2 regions of the Mesorhizobium sp. M0077 genome follow, and region 2 is predicted to be linked to the other one. Evidence: predicted binding sites of a transcription regulator. Region 2 holds the regulator's gene; the other holds the start of a gene.
The links. The regulator PhoB, encoded in region 2, activates phosphate uptake and scavenging genes when phosphate is short. The targets are predictions, from matches to a motif close to TGTCATNNANCTGTCAT.
Positions count from the first base shown of each region.

Region 1 (9,440 bases), on a different contig from region 2:
CATAGTGCTGACCGCCTATTCCATCCGCGCCTCCTTCTTCGCCATCCATGCCTTGATGCGCGACACCTTTGCCGGCATGGGCGGCACCGTTGAATCAGGCGAACTGATCATCCGCGAGCAATCTGCCGGCCGGGCGCTGTCGACATCGCTGTTTTCGCGCTGGGTGGCCTGAATGCCCGGGAGACCTGAATGCCCGGGAGTCCCGAATGAATGAGCGGCACGCAGGTGCGCCCGGGCAGGTCAAGGAAGTCACCAGCCTTGCCAATCCGCTGATCAAGGACATCAAGGCGCTCGCCCAGAAGAAATTCCGCGACCAGCACAACGCCTTCATGGCCGAAGGGCTGAAGCTGGTCATCGACGCCCTCGACCTCGGCTGGTCGATCAGGACGCTGGTTTTCGCCAAGGCCGGACGCGGCAATGCGGCGGTCGAAAAGGTGGCGGCGCGCACGGTTGCCGCCGGCGGCACCGTGCTCGAAGTGTCCGAAAAAGTGCTGGTCGCCATCACCCGCCGTGACAATCCGCAAATGGTGGTCGGCGTCTTCCGGCAAAAACTGCTGCCGCTAAGAGACATCCGCGCTCACGACGGCGACGTCTGGGTGGCGCTCGACCGGGTGCGCGATCCCGGCAATCTCGGCACCGTCATCCGCACCGTCGATGCCGTCGGCGCCAAGGGCGTCATCCTGGTCGGCGAGACTACCGATCCTTTTTCTGTCGAGACCGTGCGCGCCACCATGGGCTCGATCTTCGCCGTGCCGGTGACCAAGGCGACGCCGGAAGCATTTCTGGCTTGGCGAAACAGCTTCTCGGGCCTGGTGGTCGGCACCCATCTGAAGGGTGCGGTCGACTACCGCTCGGTCGATTTCTCCCGAGGACCGGTGCTCTTGATGATGGGCAATGAGCAGCAGGGCCTGCCCGACAATCTGGCGGAAAGCTGCGACCGGCTGCTGCGGATTCCGCAGGCCGGCCGCGCCGATTCACTCAATTTGGCGGTCGCCACCGGAATCATGCTGTTCGAGATCCGGCGCGGCGCGCTGAAACTTGCCCCCGAGGACGCCACATCGTGAAATCATGGTCTCCCTATGCGCTGCTGGTGGTGGTGGCAATCGCGCTCGACCAGTGGATAAAGCATCTGATCGAGACCGGCCTCGTCTTCCAGGAAAAGCTCGACCTGGTGCCATTCCTGGCGCTGTTTCGCACCTACAATACCGGCATCGCCTTCTCGATGTTCTCGTCCTTCGGCGACACCGGCCTGGTCGTCATCGCGGTCGTGGTCGTTGCCTTCGTGCTTTATCTGGCGACGCGCACGCCCTCCGGCCATGTGCTGGCCCGCATCGGCTTTGCCCTGATCATCGGCGGCGCGATCGGCAATCTGATCGACCGCGCCGTCTACGGCCACGTCATCGACTATATATTGTTCCACACGCCGGTATGGTCCTTCGCCGTCTTCAACCTTGCCGATGCCTTCATTTCGGTCGGCGCGGCGCTGGTCGTCTTCGACGAGTTCATCGGCTGGCGGCGCGAGGCCAAGCCGCAAGGCCCAGAAGCCTGACGGCCCGACTCTTTTGACCAATTGACCTCGCCGGACGGTCGCCGCACAGTTCGGCCAGAGCCAGCCAATGCCGACCGCCAGCCTTTGCGAAGCCGAGGAGAAGAGATGCCTGAAACCTTCAAAGCCATCCTCGTTTCGCGCGACGCCGAAAAGAAGCAATCGGTCGAGATCGTCGATTTCAGCGAAGCCGATCTGATGGAAGGCGACGTAACTGTCGCGGTCGAGGCGACGACGGTCAACTACAAGGACGGGCTGGCCATCACTGGGAAAGCGCCAGTGATCCGCCGCTGGCCGCTGGTGCCGGGCATTGATTTCGCCGGAACCGTCCTCTCCTCATCGCATGCCGACTGGCGCAAGGGCGACAAGGTCATCCTCAATGGCTGGGGCGTCGGCGAGACGCATTTCGGCGCCTATGCCGGGCGCGCCCGCGTCAACGGCGACTGGCTGGTGCCGTTGCCCGACGGCATCAGCGCGCACGATGCGATGGCGGTCGGCACCGCCGGCTATACGGCCATGCTCAGCGTCATGGCGCTGGAGCGGCACGGCATCCTGCCGGATCGCGGCCCGGTGGTGGTGACGGGTGCAGCCGGCGGCGTTGGGTCGGTCGCGGTCTCGATCCTGTCCAGCCTTGGCTATCACGTCATCGCCTCGACCGGCCGCAACGCCGAAAGCTCCTATCTGATCGACCTCGGTGCCGCCGAAGTGATTTCGCGCGAGGAACTCTCCCAGCCGGCCAAGCCGCTGGCCAAGGAGCGCTGGGCCGGCGGCATCGATGCCGTCGGCAGCCACACGCTGGCCAATGTGCTGTCGATGACCGCCTATGGCGGCGCGGTCGCCGCCTGCGGCCTGGCGGGTGGCATGGATCTGCCGTCGAGCGTCGCCCCGTTCATCCTGCGCGGCGTCTCGCTGCTCGGCATCGATTCGGTGATGGCGCCCAAGGCCGTGCGCCTCGAAGCCTGGCGCCGCATCGGCAGCGATCTCGATCTGCAAAAGCTCGCCGGCCTGTCGACGACCATCGGCTTCGACGACATCATCGCCGCCGCCCACGACATCGTCGAGGGCAAGATCAGGGGGCGCATGGTCGTGGATATGTGAGGCCCCGAAGCCGCCAGAACGGGCGGCAAAAATGCATGACCGCTAAAATTCGAACGATCCGCCGCGCTTTTCCATAATCTCTATCTGGCAAGGATTTCCGCATGATCGCGGAGTCCGCCAGGAAAGAGAAGAGCCGCGCCGAAAGCATCGACGGGCCGAACCCGGCGACGCCCAAGCGGCAGCATGTTGCTGCGCCGCCGCTGGCGCCGGATTTTCCGCGCGCCACGCACGAGGGCCTGCTGTTCCTGACGGTCGTCGCCAGCGTCGTGCTGGCGGGCCTGTCTCACCTCACCGGCGCGCCGATCTTCATCACGTTCGGTCTGCTGGCGACCGGCCTTGCCGGCGTCGCCATGCACCTGCGCAACCGCCGCACCGTCCACCGCGCGACGGCCTTGCTCGACGAAACCGCCGCGCGCAGCCGCGCCGAGATCGAGACGCTGGCCGACCGCATGTGGGAGATGCAGGAGAGCGAGGAGCGTTTTCGCGGGCTGATCGATGCGCTCGGCGATCTCGTCGTCCACCGCGACCGCGACGGCCACATCGTCTATGCGAACATGGTTTTCGCCGGCCTCGTCGGAACCGATCAGCGCGACCTTGCCGGCAGGACTCTGGCCGACCTCGGCATCGATGTCGGTATCGTTCCCGACGCCGCCTTTTCCGATCATGAATGCCTGAGTTCCACCGACGTCTCCATACGTACCCCGAACGGTCCGCGCTGGTTCTCATGGATCGAACTGTCGGTGCGCGACAAGGATAGCGGCGCCGTCTCGCACCGGGCGATTGCCCGTGACATCACCGCCCGCAAGCGCGCCGAATCCTCGTTGATCACCGCGCGTGAGCGCGCCGAATATGCCAGCCAGGCCAAGTCGCGCTTCCTCGCCACCGTCAGCCATGAGATCCGCACGCCGATGAACGGCATCATGGGCATGGCCAAGCTTCTGGCTGACACCAATCTGTCGCCCGAGCAGCGCACCTATGTCGGCGCTGTCTCGACCTCGGCCAGCGCCCTTTTGGCGCTCATCGAGGATTTGCTCGACTATTCCAAGATAGAGGCCGGCCGTTTCGACCCGGAGCCGCAGCCGACATCGCTGCGCGAAATCGCCGACAACATCATCGAACTGATGGCGGCGAAAGCCTTCGCCAAGAACATCGGCCTCGGCTGTCATGTCGAGCCCGACGTGCCACAGATGATCATGGCCGATCCCGGCAGGGTCAGGCAGGTGCTGCTCAACCTGATCGGCAATGCGATCAAGTTCACCGACACCGGCGGCGTGCTGGTTTCGGTTGCACGGGCCCGCACCGAGACCAGCGACCGCATCTGCTTCACCGTCGCCGACACCGGCCCTGGCCTGCGCGAAGAGGATATGGAGCGCATCTTCGAGGAGTTCGAACAGTCCGACGGCACCTCGACCCGCACCCATGGCGGCGCCGGCCTCGGTCTGGCCATATCGAGGCGCCTGGTCGCCGCCATGGGCGGTGCCATTTCGGTGTCGAGCCGGCTTGGCGAGGGATCGGAATTCGTCTTCGATATCCCGGCCGCAGGAGCAACCGAGGCACCGCAGAACCGGCAGAACATCCTGGCCGGCCGGCGCGCCGTGATCGTGTCGAAGAACGCCGTCGAGGCCGACGCCATCGCCCGCACCATCCGCGCCCATGGCGGCGCCGTCGACGTCGCCGCAACCGCTTCCCAGGCGACGCCCTTCGCCGAACATTGCGATGTGCTGTTGATCGACGCGGCCCTGGAGGACGGCGACGGCAGACTGCTCAAGCGCCTGCGCCAGAGTGGCTTTACCGATTGCGAGGCGATCACGCTGATCGCGCCGACGGACCGCGGCATGCTCGGCGAATTCCGCACCAGCGGCTACGCCACCTTCTTGGCGAGGCCGGTGCGCGGCGAAACCCTGCTGCGCGTGCTGCTGACCAGTCATGCCCCTGCCTTGCCGCCGCCCAAGCCGGAAAAGACCGGCGCGTCCTCGCTTCGTGCCCATGGCGGGCGCCAGCAAGGTTTGTCGGTGCTGATCGCCGAAGACAACGACATCAACGCCATGCTTGCCCGCGCCACGCTTTTGAAGGCGGGACATCGCGTGAAAGTGGTCGGCAATGGCAAGGCCGCGGTCGAGGCGGTGACCGAAGCCGGGCTGAAAAATCGCTTCGATGTGGTGCTGATGGATTTGCACATGCCGGTCATGGACGGGCTGGACGCGATCGCCGCCATCCGCCGCCACGAGGAGGAAATGGCTGTGCCGCCGGTTCCGATCATGGTGCTTTCGGCCGACAGCCAGGAAAAGACCCGCCACACCGTGCTCGCCCATGGCGCCAGCGGCTTTGTCACCAAGCCGCTCGATCCCGACGCGCTGGTCCATGCCGTCGAGGGCCAGGTGGCCGCCTGAATTCATGTCGCTCGAAAATGGCCCCGGTTTTGAGAAGACGACATGCACAAAACAAAGACTTGAAGCGCGTCGCGTGAATCGTCCCAGCGCGACGCGCTTCAAGGTGACGCTGGCGCAATCCTCGCGTCACGTAGGTAGCCGAATGAGGGTTTTCGCCAGCCGACGAAGTATTGCCCGTCGCGCCGTATCACGGTACTGTCACAATCCTGTTGCACCTACACCGTATCCCCGTGCCAAGAGGGATGGCTCGAAGGAGAATCACTCGTGCATACAGTTATGCCGGAATGTGACACTCGGCCCAGCGCAGGCGGCGCTTTGCTCGCCGCGCGGAACGCCGATGCCGTCGCAACAGGCGCACCGCTGGGCCGTATCGGCAATCTCGAAGTGCGGCTTGCCCGCAATGAGGCCGAGATCGCCGCCGCGCAGGAAGTGCGCTACCGGGTGTTTTATGACGAGCTTGGCGCCAGGAAGGACCTGTTCCAGGCGCAGGACCGGCGCGACGCCGACCGCTTCGACCCGCTGTGCGACCATCTCCTGGTGCTTGACACCTCGATCTCCGGCCCCGAGCATCGCCGCATCGTCGGCACTTACCGCCTGCTGCGGCAAGAGATTGCGGCGACCGCCGGCGGCTTCTATTCCGAAGGCGAGTTCGAACTGACCAAGCTGATCGCCCGCCATCCCGGCCAGCGCTTCCTTGAGCTCGGCCGCTCCTGCGTGCTGCCGGAATACCGCTCGAAGCGCACCATTGAGGCGCTGTGGCAAGGCATCTGGGCCTACATCAACCACTATGAGATCGGCGTGATGACCGGTTGTGCCTCGTTCCCTGGCACGGTGCCGGCTGCGCATGCCGAGGCGCTCACCTACCTTGCCCATCACTGCCGGACCAACTCCGCCTGGGATGTGCGGGCGGTCTCCGGCCGCTATTGCTCGATGGATCTGATGCCGATCGAGGCGGTCAACGCCAAGGCGGCGATCGCGGCCATGCCGCCGCTGGTCAAGGGCTATCTGCGCGTCGGCGCCCGCATCGGCGACGGCTGCGTCATCGACCGTGAGTTCTCCACCGTCGATGTGTTCGTGGTGATGCCGGTCAAGGAAATCGGCGCCCGCTACGTCAACTATTATGGCGGGGAAGCGCAGCGCTTTGCGGCGTGAGGCAGTAGGCAGTAGGCAGTAGTGAAGGCTGCCGCGAATTGCTGACTACCGACTATTCCCTATTCCCTATTCCCTATTCCCTATTCCCTATTCCCTATTCCCTATTCCCTATTCCCTATTCCCTAATCCCTCTCCCTACGGAATATCCTCCGGTCGCCGTCCCGGGCGGCTCTTGTAGGACGGAAAGGTCCAGCCGAATTTCAGCGCGCCGCCGCGCACCAGGAAAGCCGCGACGAAGCCGGCGATATCCGAGGCGAGCGGCGGCAGGCCGGCAAGATCGCCAAGTGTGTAGAGGCCGGCGCCCGCGAGTGCGGCGGTGACGTAGATTTCGGGCCTGAGCAGCACCGATGGCTCGCCGGCCAGCAGATCGCGCAGGATGCCGCCAAATGTGGCGGTCAACACGCCCATAACAACGGAGACGACCGGCGAGCCGGTGATGGCCAGCCCCTTGGCCGCGCCCATTACGGAAAAGGCCGCCAATCCGATGGCGTCGAGCCAGAGCAGCCATTTCCAGCGGGATTCGACGCGGTGGGCGATGAAGAAGACCAGCACCGCAACCGCCGCGCAAACCAGCACATAGCCGGAGTTGGCGACCCAAAAGACGGGCAGGTTGAGGATGACGTCGCGAAGCGTGCCGCCGCCAATGCCGGTGACGCTGGCCAGAAACAGGAAGCCGATAATGTCGAGCTGCTTGCGCGAAGCCGCCAACGCCCCGGTCGCGGCAAAGACGGCGACGCCGGCATAGTCGAGGAGGTCGATGGGTGTCAGGGACATGAGGTAGTAGGGATTGGGAATTAGGGAAAGTATGAATAACACGAAGCCGCGCGATTGATACGCCTGCCCCTATTCCCTATTCCCTATTCCCTATTCCCTATTCCCTACTGCCTACCCTACTCACGCATCCTTCTCGGCCTGCTCGTTCACCGGCCCCGGCTCGACCGGCGCTTCGGTGGCCGCGATCTTGGGGCCGCCCTTGGCGACCCCGACCATGGCCGGCCGCAGCACGCGCTCGCCGATCGAATAGCCCGGCTGCACGACCTGGACGACGGTGTTGGCCGGCACATCGGGATTGGGCACTTCGAACATCGCCTGGTGGAAATTCGGGTCGAACTTCTCACCTTCCGGTTCGAGCTTCTTCACCCCATGCCGTTCCAGCGTCGACAGCATGGCGCGCTCGGTGATCTCGACGCCGTCGATCAGCGCCTTGAAGCCGGCATCTCCGGCCGCTTTCGCCTCGGCGGGGATAGCATCGAGCGCGCGGCGCAGATTGTCCGACACCGACAGCATGTCGCGGGCGAAATTGGCCACCGCATAGGCGCGCGCATCATGCACGTCGCGGGCGGTGCGGCGGCGCAGATTCTCCATCTCGGCTGCGACGCGCAGCGCGCGGTCCTTCAGCTCCTCGTTTTCCTTCAGCAGCCGCACCAGCGCTTCATAGTCGCCGTCGATGCCGCCTTGCGTGCGCTCGGCCTCGGCCGTTTCGATATCCTCGGGCGCGCGTTCGTCTTTTGTCTGGTCGCTCATCGCCATTTCCCGTCATTCGAATGGTTTGGATTTGCGCCCGATATCGAGGTTTGGCGGCCAAAAATCAAGGGGCAAGCCCAGGAGGACGCCCCACAGCAGGCAATGTTGCGGGCTGCCCGTCGGACTTGGTGCGGGGCGCAAGGACGTTCAAAATTAATTCAAACTTTACCGTAACGGCAGCCTTTGCTTGCCAACACCCCGCTATGGGGAACCATTCAAAGCTTGGAGGAGTTTTGAAACCGACACAGGATTTGAGACAATGGACCGCAATACTGGCAACAGAAGCGAAGAGCTCGCCGCCGACATCAGGCGCCAGTTCGGCACCGAGGCGACGACGCGCTTCTTGCGCACCTTGCCGGCCTTCCGCACCGAGGCCGACATTCCCGCCCGTTTCCGGGATCTGCTCGACCGGCTGGACGGCATAGAAGCCAGCATGGCCGGCGGCCAACGCCGTCAATAGCGATGCTATCGCGCGACAATTACGCGCAGTAATTTTGCGTGAGCTTTTCCTTGCGGCAGCGGGACGCCCCGCCTATGCTTCCTGATGAACATGATTTCCCCCGAGACGGCCGCCAACAGCAAGCGCGCCTGGTTGAAGATCCTGGCGCGCTACAAGAAGCCCGACCGGCGACGCAGCACTCTTGAACTCGCCATCACCCTTATTCCTTTCGTTACGCTGTGGGCGCTGTCTTCGGCAGCCTATTCCTATGGCCACTGGTGGGGCTTGATCCTGATCCTTCCCGCCGCCGGTTTTCTGGTGCGGATCTTCATGATCCAGCACGATTGCGGCCACGGCTCCTTCTTCGCCAACCGCACTGCCGACGACTGGATCGGCCGCGCGCTCGGCGTGCTGACGCTGACCCCTTACGATTGCTGGCGGCGCGCGCACGCCACCCATCACGCCAGCGCCGGCAATCTTGACGAGCGCGGCATGGGCGATATCAGGACGTTGACGGTTGCTGAATACCGGCAGCTGTCTTGGCGGGGACGCCTTGCCTATCGTCTCTACCGCCATCCCCTGGTGATGTTCGGCCTTGGCCCGATCTGGCTGTTCATCTTCGAGCAGAGGCTGCCGGTCGGCATGATGCGCGGCGGCCTGACGCCCTGGGTGTCGTCGATGACCACCAATCTCGGCATCGCGGTCGCGGCAGCGCTGCTTATCTGGCTGGTCGGCCCCGGCGCTTTCCTGATCGTCCATTTGCCGATCGTGATCCTGGCCGGATCGGCCGGAATCTGGCTGTTCTACGTCCAGCACCAGTTCGAGGAGACGGAATGGGCGAAGGACGAAGAGTGGGAATTCCAGCGTGCCGCCCTGCACGGCTCGTCCTATTATGATTTGCCGCCGGTGCTGAACTGGTTCACCGGCAATATCGGCGTCCATCACGTGCACCATCTCTCGGCCAAGGTGCCGGGCTACCGGCTGCAGGAAGTGCTGCGCGACTATCCCGAACTGCGCGGCATCGGCCGCGTCACGCTCCTCGACAGCCTGCGCTGCGTCAAGCTTGCGTTGTGGGACGAGAACCGCCGCAAGCTGGTCTCGTTTCGCGAAGCGCGGGCCTTGGCCTAAAAGCAATTCCAGCAAAGTGTGAGGCGGTTTTCCGGGCTTTCGCTTGGGAATTCCGTAAGACAAAGAAAAAAACCGCCGCACCGAAGGCGCGGCGGCATCTCCCAAAAACCGGCTCAGGCAGCCTTGCGCTCCTCGCGCATCCAGACCTTGCAGCCCTGATCAT
Region 1 is NZ_JAMYUL010000001.1:128,680-138,119, reverse strand. It holds gene NKJ57_RS00635 (RsmD family RNA methyltransferase) at 1-172, shown strand, start outside; gene NKJ57_RS00630 (TrmH family RNA methyltransferase) at 207-1,064, shown strand; gene lspA (signal peptidase II) at 1,061-1,549, shown strand; gene acuI (acrylyl-CoA reductase (NADPH)) at 1,655-2,644, shown strand; gene NKJ57_RS00615 (response regulator) at 2,746-5,034, shown strand; gene olsB (l-ornithine N(alpha)-acyltransferase) at 5,311-6,186, shown strand; gene NKJ57_RS00605 (trimeric intracellular cation channel family protein) at 6,322-6,954, opposite strand; gene grpE (nucleotide exchange factor GrpE) at 7,081-7,710, opposite strand; gene NKJ57_RS00595 (hypothetical protein) at 7,970-8,170, shown strand; gene NKJ57_RS00590 (fatty acid desaturase) at 8,255-9,277, shown strand.
Region 1: the regulator PhoB is predicted to act here: its motif matches at 5,231-5,247, upstream of olsB (l-ornithine N(alpha)-acyltransferase).

Region 2 (9,440 bases):
GACGACAATGCCGTCAACCGATCGATCCTGAGCGAGCAGATGGCGTCATGGACCTTCGATTCCTGCGCCGCCGAAAGCGGACCCGAAGGGCTCAAGGTGCTGGTTGCCGCGGCTGCCTATGGCGTGCCGGTCGATTGCGTCGTGCTCGATTATCAGATGCCGGGGATGAGCGGCGCCGAAATGGCGCGGGTCGTGCGCAGCACCGCAGGGCTGGCCGACACGCCGATCATCATGCTGACTTCGGTCGACCAGTCGCTCGGCAACACCAGCTATCGCGATCTCGGCATCGACGCCCAGCTGATCAAGCCGGCGCGCTCCTCGGTGCTTCTGGAAACGCTGGTCGCCACCATCCAGCGCCACCATCACAATATCACGGGCGGCCGTGTGCTGCCGGCGGCAAGCAGCGGTTCCGGCGGCGGCAGGAACGAACCGTCGCCGGCAAAGCCGCCGCTCGCTGCCTCGGAACGGGCCCTACTGCAACCGCCGCCGGTTCGTGCCCGCGCCCGGGCCGCCGGGGATGAACGCCGGCTCGACATCCTCGTTGCGGAGGACAATGAAGTAAACCAGATGGTGTTCACCCAGATAATCGGCGAAACCGGCTACAGTTTCGAAATCGTCGGCAACGGGCGCAAGGCGCTCGATGCCTTCGGCCGGCTTAATCCGCGCATGATCCTGATGGACGTCTCGATGCCGGAGATGAACGGGCTCGAGGCCACCGCCGCAATTCGCCGGCTTGAAGAACATACGGGTATGCATATCCCGATCGTCGGCGTCACCGCGCATGCCTTGAAGGGCGACCGCGAGCGCTGCCTGGAAGCCGGCATGGATGACTATTTGCCCAAGCCGATCAGCCCCAGGGCGCTGCTCGAAAAGGTCGAGCGCTGGGTCGGCATATCAGGCGAAGCCCAACGAGACGCTGGATAGCAACCTGCGGCGCCGCCGGGATTCGGCCGCGCCGCAACAGCCAAGGCTATGGTGCGATCGCACCATATCAAAGCTGGCGCCCAGTCAGGACAATGGTCGCAACGAAACCGCTCATTCAGTTACGGGCGGGAGCAAGCGACCGCCGACAAGAAACAGCGTCGAATCTACCCCAACGGACCTGTTTTTGGCGATGGCTCGGCCAAGATTCGCTCTGGCCACGGGCAACGCGCTCCCGTCCGGTTTTTCTTTCTCGGCATCGCGGCCTGCGATGTGCCGGGACTTGATGCCAGCACGAATCGCGCAAGCGTCTGATTCCAGCGGCAACTTCCATTCCCACAAACCGGCTTAAAGGGTGCGGCCCACAAGACGTCTGTGCGACGTTGCCGGGCTGACACGAAACTGTCATGCGACTGTAATAATCGAAGGCTATTGGCCTCAGCGGGCGCCGGTTCTGATGAGGGCGCCGAGAGACCATCTTCCGAACAGGAGCAGGCCACATGAAGAAATTCCTCGTTACGGCATCGGCCGTGGCGGTAGCGTTCGCCGCATCGTCCGGTGTCGCCGCTGCGCGTGACCAGATCCAGGTCGCCGGTTCGTCGACCGTGCTGCCTTACGCCAAGATCGTCGCCGAGCAGTTCGGCGAAACCTTCACCAGCTTCAAGACCCCGGTGGTCGAGTCCGGCGGCAGTGGCGCCGGTATCAAGGAGTTCTGCAAGGGCGTCGGCGAAGACACGATCGACATCGCCAACTCCTCGCGCCCGATCAAGAAGGACGAGCTGAAGTCCTGCGCCGACGCCGGCGTCAAGGACGTCCAGGAAGTCCGCATCGGCTATGACGGCATCGTCTTTGCCACCGACATCAAGGGTCCGGACTGGGCGCTGGTTCCCGCCGACATCTACAAGGCGCTCGCCGCCAAGCTGGTCGTCGACGGCAAGCTGGTCGACAACCCGAACACCAAGTGGAACCAGGTCAATCCGAAGCTGCCCGACTGGGATATCGCCGCCTATATCCCGGGTGAGAAGCACGGCACCCGTGAAGTGTTCGAGACCAAGCTGCTCGACGCCGGCTGCGACAAGGCCGCTTTGAAGGCTGCCGGCATCGCCGACGACAAGGAAATCGGCAAGACCTGCATCGCCATCCGCAAAGACGGCAAGGCTGTCGACATTGACGGCGACTACACCGAGACGCTGGCCCGCATCGACTCCAACAAGACCGGCGTTGGCGTGTTCGGCCTCGCCTTCTACGAGAACAATGCCGACAAGCTGAAGGTCGCTACCGTGGAAGGCATCGTGCCTTCGACGCAGACCATCGCCGATGGCACGTACCCCGTGTCGCGGCCGTTGTTCTTCTACGTCAAGAAGGCGCATCTGGGCGTCGTTCCCGGCCTCAAGGAATATGTCGAGTTCTTCCTTGATGACCAGATGATCGGCCCGGAAAGCCCGCTCGCCCAGTACGGCCTGGTTTCCGCTCCCGACGCCGAACGTCAGGGCCAGCGCGACGCCTTCGCCGCCGGAAAGACAATGTAATCAACGGACGGATCAGGGCGCGGATGAACTCCGCGCCCTGACTTCGCCGCTTGCCGCAACGGCTGCGGCGATCTGAATTTTCCCTGGGGTGGGTTATGTCGTCCTTGCTCGTACTCGCCATAGTCATCGCCATAGGCGTGGTCGCTTTTGTGGTCGGCCGCCAGCGCGCCGCGGCGCAGGATACCGGCAAGGTCAAGCCGCATTCGCGCGCGCATTATCATGGCTGGTGGGCCTTTCTGCTCGCGGTCCTGCCTGCCGTCCTTTTGCTCGCCGTCTGGGATATCGGCTCTTCCTTCTATCTCGACCGGCATATCCATGCCGCTTTGCCCGAGCGCACCGCCGACACAAAGGTGGCCAGCGAAGCGCTCGACGCCAGCCTGGTGAAGAGCCTGGCCAAGGGCCTGCGCCGGCTCGATGGCGATACCGCACTTCCCGCTACTTTCGCCGAATTGCAGCCGCTGCTCGCCGCCAAGGGCGTGGCACTGGCCAGCGACACCCAGGACTATATGATCCCGATCGCGGTCGAGGCGAACCAGGTCCAGGACCGGCTCGGCCTGTTCAGCGCCGTGCTGACCTTCGCGCTGTCGGTCGCCGGCGCCTTCTATGCGCTGAGGCAGATCGCGCCGCGCGCCAGGGCGCGCAACAACGTCGAGAAGCTGATGCTGTGGGGGCTGCTTGCGGCCTCGACCATCGCCATCCTGACCACGGTCGGCATCGTGCTGTCGATGCTGTTCCAGACCATCACCTTCTTCGAGAGCGTGTCGCCGATGAGCTTCTTCTTCGGCACGGTGTGGGATCCGCGTTTCGCCGCCGCCGGTTCCGGCGGCAGCCAGGGTCAGTTCGGCCTGATCCCGCTTCTTGCCGGCACGCTCTACATCGCCGCCGTCGCCCTTCTGGTGGCAGTGCCGGTCGGGCTGATGTCGGCGGTCTACATGTCCGAATATGCCTCGCGCGGTGTGCGCTCGGTGGTCAAGCCGGCGTTGGAACTGCTGGCCGGCATTCCGACCATCGTCTACGGCATCTTCGCCGTTGTCACGCTCGGACCGTTCTTGCGCGACCTGTCGGCGGCACTCACCGGCGGCTCGCCCTTCATCCAGGGCCAGAGCATCTTCACCGCCGGTCTGGTGATGGGCGTCATGCTGATCCCGGTCGTGTCCTCTTTGTCCGACGACATCATCACCGCGGTGCCGCGCGCAATGCGTGACGGCTCGCTCGGCCTCGGCGCCACGCGCTCCGAGACGATCAAGCGGGTGATCCTGCCGGCGGCACTGCCCGGCATCGTCGGCGCCATCCTGTTGACGGCGTCGCGCGCCATCGGCGAGACGATGATCGTCGTGCTGGCGGCGGGCGTCGCCGCCAATCTGACGGCCAATCCGTTCGAGGCGATGACGACCATCACCGTCAAGATTGTCAACCAGCTGACCGGCGATCTCGAGTTCAACTCGCCGCAGACGCTGGTCGCCTTCGCGCTCGGCCTGACGCTGTTCGCGCTGACGCTGGTGATGAACATCGTCGCCCTCTACATCGTGCGCAAGTACCGGGAGCAGTACGAATGACCGACATCCCCCTGGACACGATGGCGGGTGCCGTCGCGCGTCCGCGCCGCGACATCGGGCTGAAGGCGCGCTATGCCGCCGAACGCCGGTTCCGCATCTATGGCGTGATTGCGATCTCGGTGGGCCTGGCGTTCCTGGCCATCATGTTGATCACCATCGTCTCGAAAGGCTACACCGCCTTCTGGCAGACGACGGTGACGCTGCCGGTCACCTTCGACGAGAAGGTGATCGATCCCTCCGGCAAGCGCGCCACCGACCCTACCGTGCTGATCAAGGCGAACTATCCCAAGCTCGCCGAAAACGCGCTGGTGGCCAAGCTCGGCATCGATCCGGCCAACAAGCCGATGATGCTGAAGCTCAAGGGCTTCCTGTCGGAAGGCGCCCGCGTCCAGCTGCGCGACATCGTCTCCGCCGATCCGTCGGTGATCGGCAGGACGCGTGACGTCGACATCCTGGCTGCCGCGAACCTCGACTCGGCCTTCAAGGGCCAGATCGACCTCGGCGTCGATGAAGCGCGCCGCAAGGTGTCCAACCAGCAGATCGACTGGATGAACAAGCTTAAAGCCGACGGTGTGATGGCCGAGCATTTCAACACCGGCCTGTTCACCTATGGCGCCTCCAGCCGGCCCGAAACGTCGGGCATGGGCGTAGCGATCATCGGCTCGTTCTACATGATGGTGATCGTGCTGTTGCTGGCGCTGCCGATCGGCGTCGCCGCCTCCATCTATCTGGAGGAGTTCGCCAAGAAGAACCGCTTTACGGACCTGATCGAAGTCAACATCAACAATCTCGCGGCGGTGCCGTCGATCGTCTTCGGTCTGCTTGGCCTTGCCGTGTTCATCAACTTCCTCGGCATGCCGCGCTCGGCTTCCTTCGTCGGCGGCCTGGTGCTGACCTTGATGACATTGCCGACCATAATCATCGCCACGCGCGCCGCCCTCGCCGCAGTGCCGCCGTCGATCCGCTCGGCGGCCCTAGGTCTCGGCGCCTCCAAGATGCAGATGGTGTTCCATCACATCCTGCCGCTTGCCGCCCCAGGAATCCTTACCGGCACCATCATCGGCCTGGCGCGTGCGCTCGGCGAGACAGCACCGCTGCTCTTGATCGGCATGGTCGCTTTCGTCGCCGATTATCCGACGACGCCTTTCGATCCGGCGACCGCGCTGCCGGTTCAGATCTATATGTGGGCAAACGAGGCTGAGCGCGCTTTTGTCGAGCGCATGTCCGGCGCCATCATCATCCTGCTCGTCTTCCTCATGGCCATGAACATCACCGCGATCGTGCTCCGGCGCCGCTTTGAGCGGCGCTGGTAGAAAAAAGGCAATTTGGTATGAACATCATGACCGAACAGTCCCTTGAGAATGCAGTGGGCGACAAAATGAACGCCAAGTCGAACGAAGTCATCAAGATGCGCGGCGACAAGGTCGGCGTCTTCTACGGCGAGAAGCAGGCGTTGTTCGACGTCAATCTCGACGTCCGCCAGAACCAGGTGACGGCGCTGATCGGCCCGTCCGGCTGCGGCAAGTCGACCTTCCTGCGCTGCCTCAACCGCATGAACGACACCATCGATTCGGCGCGGGTGACCGGCAAGATCACGCTCGATGAAGACGACATCTACGACAAGAACATCGATGTCGTCGAACTGCGCGCACGCGTCGGCATGGTGTTCCAGAAACCCAATCCGTTCCCGAAGTCGATCTACGAGAACGTCGCCTACGGCCCGCGCATCCATGGGCTGGCCAAGCGCAAGTCCGACATGGACCAGATCGTCGAGCAGAGCCTGAAGAAGGCGGCGATCTGGAACGAGGTCAAGGACCGCCTGCAGGAGCCCGGCACCGGCCTGTCCGGCGGCCAGCAGCAGCGCCTGTGCATCGCGCGCGCCATCGCCGTGTCGCCGGAAGTGATCCTGATGGATGAGCCCTGCTCGGCGCTTGATCCGATCGCCACCGCCCGTGTCGAGGAGCTGATCGACGAACTGCGCCAGAACTACACGATCGTCATCGTCACCCATTCGATGCAGCAGGCGGCGCGCGTGTCGCAGCGCACGGCGATGTTCCATCTCGGCTATCTCGTCGAGGAGGGCGCAACCGACAAGATGTTCACCAACCCCGACGACAAGCGCACCCAAGATTACATTACCGGCCGCTTCGGCTGAACCTTCCGGCGGGTGAATTTCAGGCACGAGGACCAAGATCATGGGTGAGCATACCGTCGCCTCCTTCGATGAAGAGCTCGGGCAGATCAGCAAGCTGATCCGCGACATGGGCGATCTGGCAGGCTCGATGGTCAGCGGCTCGACCAGGGCGCTGCTCAATTCGGACAATGCGCTGGCACAGCGTGTCGTTTCCGACGACGCCATCATGGATGCGCGCCAGCGCGAACTGGACGACCGCGCCATCACGCTGATCGCCAAGCGCCAGCCGATGGCCAACGATCTGCGCGCCGTGGTCGGCTCGATCCGCATGGCCGGCGACCTCGAGCGCATCGGCGATCTCGCCAAGAACATCGCCAAACGCGTCGGCACCGTGGGCTTGAGCGTCACGCCGCGCGACCTCTCGCACTCCATCGATGCCATGGCGCAACTGGTGCTGATCCAGGTGCAAGGCGTCGTCGAGGAATATGCCGCCACCGATGCGGCAGCTCTTGCAAAACTCAGGAATGACGACGAGCGCATCGACGTCAAATACACGTCCGTGTTTCGTGAGCTCTTGACCTACATGATGGAAGACCCTCGCAACATCACCGCCTGCACGCATCTCTTGTTCTGCGCCAAGAATCTTGAGCGCATCGGCGATCATGTCACCAACATCGCCGAAAATGCGTATTATGTGCTGACCGGCCAGCAATTGCCCGCCAATCGTCCGAAGCAGGACGAGACGGCGATGGCCACGCCGGCCTGATGAGGGTGAACTGCCTATGATCGCGCCACGCATCATGGTCGTGGAGGACGAGGAGCCACTAGGCGTGCTCCTCCGCTACAACCTCGAATCCGAAGGCTATCAGGTCGAGGTGGTGACACGCGGCGACGAGGCCGAGATCCGCCTGCAGGAAAACGTGCCCGATCTCCTGGTGCTCGACTGGATGGTGCCGGCTGTTTCCGGCATCGAGCTCTGCCGGCGGCTTAGAGTGCGGCCCGAAACCGAGCGGCTGCCGATCATCATGCTGACCGCGCGCGGTGAGGAAAGCGACCGCGTGCGCGGCCTGTCCACCGGTGCCGACGACTATCTGGTCAAGCCATTCTCGACGCCGGAGTTCATGGCGCGCGTGAAAGCGCTGCTGCGCCGCGCCAAGCCGGAAGTGCTGTCGAGCGTGCTCAAGGTCGGCGACATCGTGCTCGATCGAGAATCGCACCGGGTCTACCGCAAGAAGAGCGAGATCAGGCTCGGACCGACCGAGTTCCGGCTGCTCGAATTCATGATGCGCCATCCCGGCCGCGTGTTCTCGCGCAGCCAACTGCTCGACAATGTCTGGGGCGAGACGATCTATATAGACGAGCGAACCGTCGACGTGCATGTCGGGCGGCTGCGCAAGGCCGTCAACAACGGCCGCATGCCGGATGTCATCCGTACCATTCGCGGCGCCGGCTACGCTATTAGGGAAGACTAGGATGCTGCGCGTCGCGCCGTTGCCGGCCATTCAGGCGACATGCTTGCCGGATTTCGCCTGAATGCCCGGCGCGAAAATCTCCTGGTCGACGAAGCCGAGCGCGCGCATGGCGCAGCCTTCGCGGATCAGCGGCAGCTCGTTGGGCTCGGTGTCGAAGGAGATCGATTTCGAGTGCTGGCCGCCGGCGGTCTGGGCGATCGCTTCGCGCAATGCCGGTTCGATCAGGTCGAAGGCGGCGGCGCTGACGCCGACCATGGCGACGGGTGCCGGATCGATCAGAGCAAACAGGCTGCCGAGGCCGAAGCCGAGCGCCTCACCGGCCCTGCGATAGGCTTCGCGCTCCGGGCCATCGGTTTCGCGGGCGCGCGCGGCGAGTGCGCGCATATCAGCGTCGCCGATATCGACCGGCTCGGCATCCTCGCCCATCATTTTGGCGCTGCGCCAGATGGCGTAGTTTCCGGCATAGGCCTCGACGCAGCCGCGCCGCCCGCAGCGGCAGAGCGCGCCGCCCGGACGGTGGATCATGTGGCCGAACTCGCCGCCCGAGGAATGGGTGCCGGTGAACAGTTCGCCTTTCAGCACCAGTCCCATGCCGATGCCGTGCGACAAGAGGATGGCGATAAAGTTGTCGCGGTAGCGCTCGGGCTGGCGCCATTGCAGCGCCACCGCCATCATATTGCAGTCGTTCTCCATGGTGGCCGGAATGCCGAATTCCACTTCCAACATGTCGGCGAAGGCAATGTCGGTCAGTGGCGTGATTGGCGACCACAGCATGGCGCGCGCCTGCGAATCGGTGATGCCCTGGATGCCCATGGCAATGCGGGCGATGCTCTGGACATCGAGGTCGGGATCCTCAAGCCGCCGCCGGACGATTGCTACGCATTCGCCAATCAGCTCGTCGCGCGGCTTGGTCAGCGTGTCCAGCCGGCGCTGTTCCTCGGCGACGACGTGGCCGGCATAGTCGATGACGGTGACGGACAGGAAATTGAGCGACAGCACGACGGTCATCACCGCCGCCGCTTCCGGGTTGAGGCCAAGGCCGACCTGCGGCCGGCCGCGTTTCAGTGCGCCTGTCTCGCCAGGTTTGCCTTCAATCAGGACGCCTTCTTGAATCAGATCAGACGAGATTGCCGATATGGTCGAGTGGCTGAGGCCGGTGGTCGCCGCAATCTCGGTCCGCGACGGCTGGCCGGCCCGGCGCACGGCCGAAATCACCATGGCACGGTTGCGACGGCGCAGATCGTCGTGGCGGATTCCAACCGACATTTGTTTCCTCCCGGCCTCCTCGCGCCTCATGATAGTGAAGGCGTTCGACGGCACCAGCCAAATATTGGCAGACGCCGGCAGCCCTGTCATTGTTTATTGCGGACCTCGAAAAAATTCGGCAAGGCCATCAGAATCCATCAGAATCGATGTTGACAGCGCCTTATCATTGAACCAGTATTTTTTCGAGGCTCGAAAAAATAGGGCCTCTGTGTGCCGGCCCTCGGGCCAGTTTTGTCGCGCCGCACGCGGCGCAGGGAGGATTATGATGAACAGATTTGCAGCCGCCATGCTGGCGGGTGTCGCCATGTCGCTGGCGCTGATGTCGGTCGCGCAGGCGAAGGACAAGGTCATCGGCGTGTCGTGGTCGAACTTCCAGGAAGAGCGCTGGAAGACCGACGAGGCGGCGATGAAAACGGCGATCGAGGCTGCCGGCGACAAGTACATTTCGGCCGACGCGCAGTCCAATCCCGGCAAGCAGCTGACCGACGTCGAAAGCCTGATCTCGCAGGGCGCCAACTCGCTGATCATCTTGGCGCAGGACGCCTCGGCCATCGGCCCGGCG
Region 2 is NZ_JAMYUL010000007.1:72,895-82,334, forward strand. It holds gene NKJ57_RS15885 (PAS domain-containing hybrid sensor histidine kinase/response regulator) at 1-924, shown strand, start outside; gene NKJ57_RS15890 (substrate-binding domain-containing protein) at 1,422-2,450, shown strand; gene pstC (phosphate ABC transporter permease subunit PstC) at 2,546-4,006, shown strand; gene pstA (phosphate ABC transporter permease PstA) at 4,003-5,319, shown strand; gene pstB (phosphate ABC transporter ATP-binding protein PstB) at 5,337-6,161, shown strand; gene phoU (phosphate signaling complex protein PhoU) at 6,202-6,906, shown strand; gene phoB (phosphate regulon transcriptional regulator PhoB) at 6,923-7,612, shown strand; gene NKJ57_RS15920 (ROK family protein) at 7,643-8,878, opposite strand; gene xylF (D-xylose ABC transporter substrate-binding protein) at 9,144-9,440, shown strand, end outside.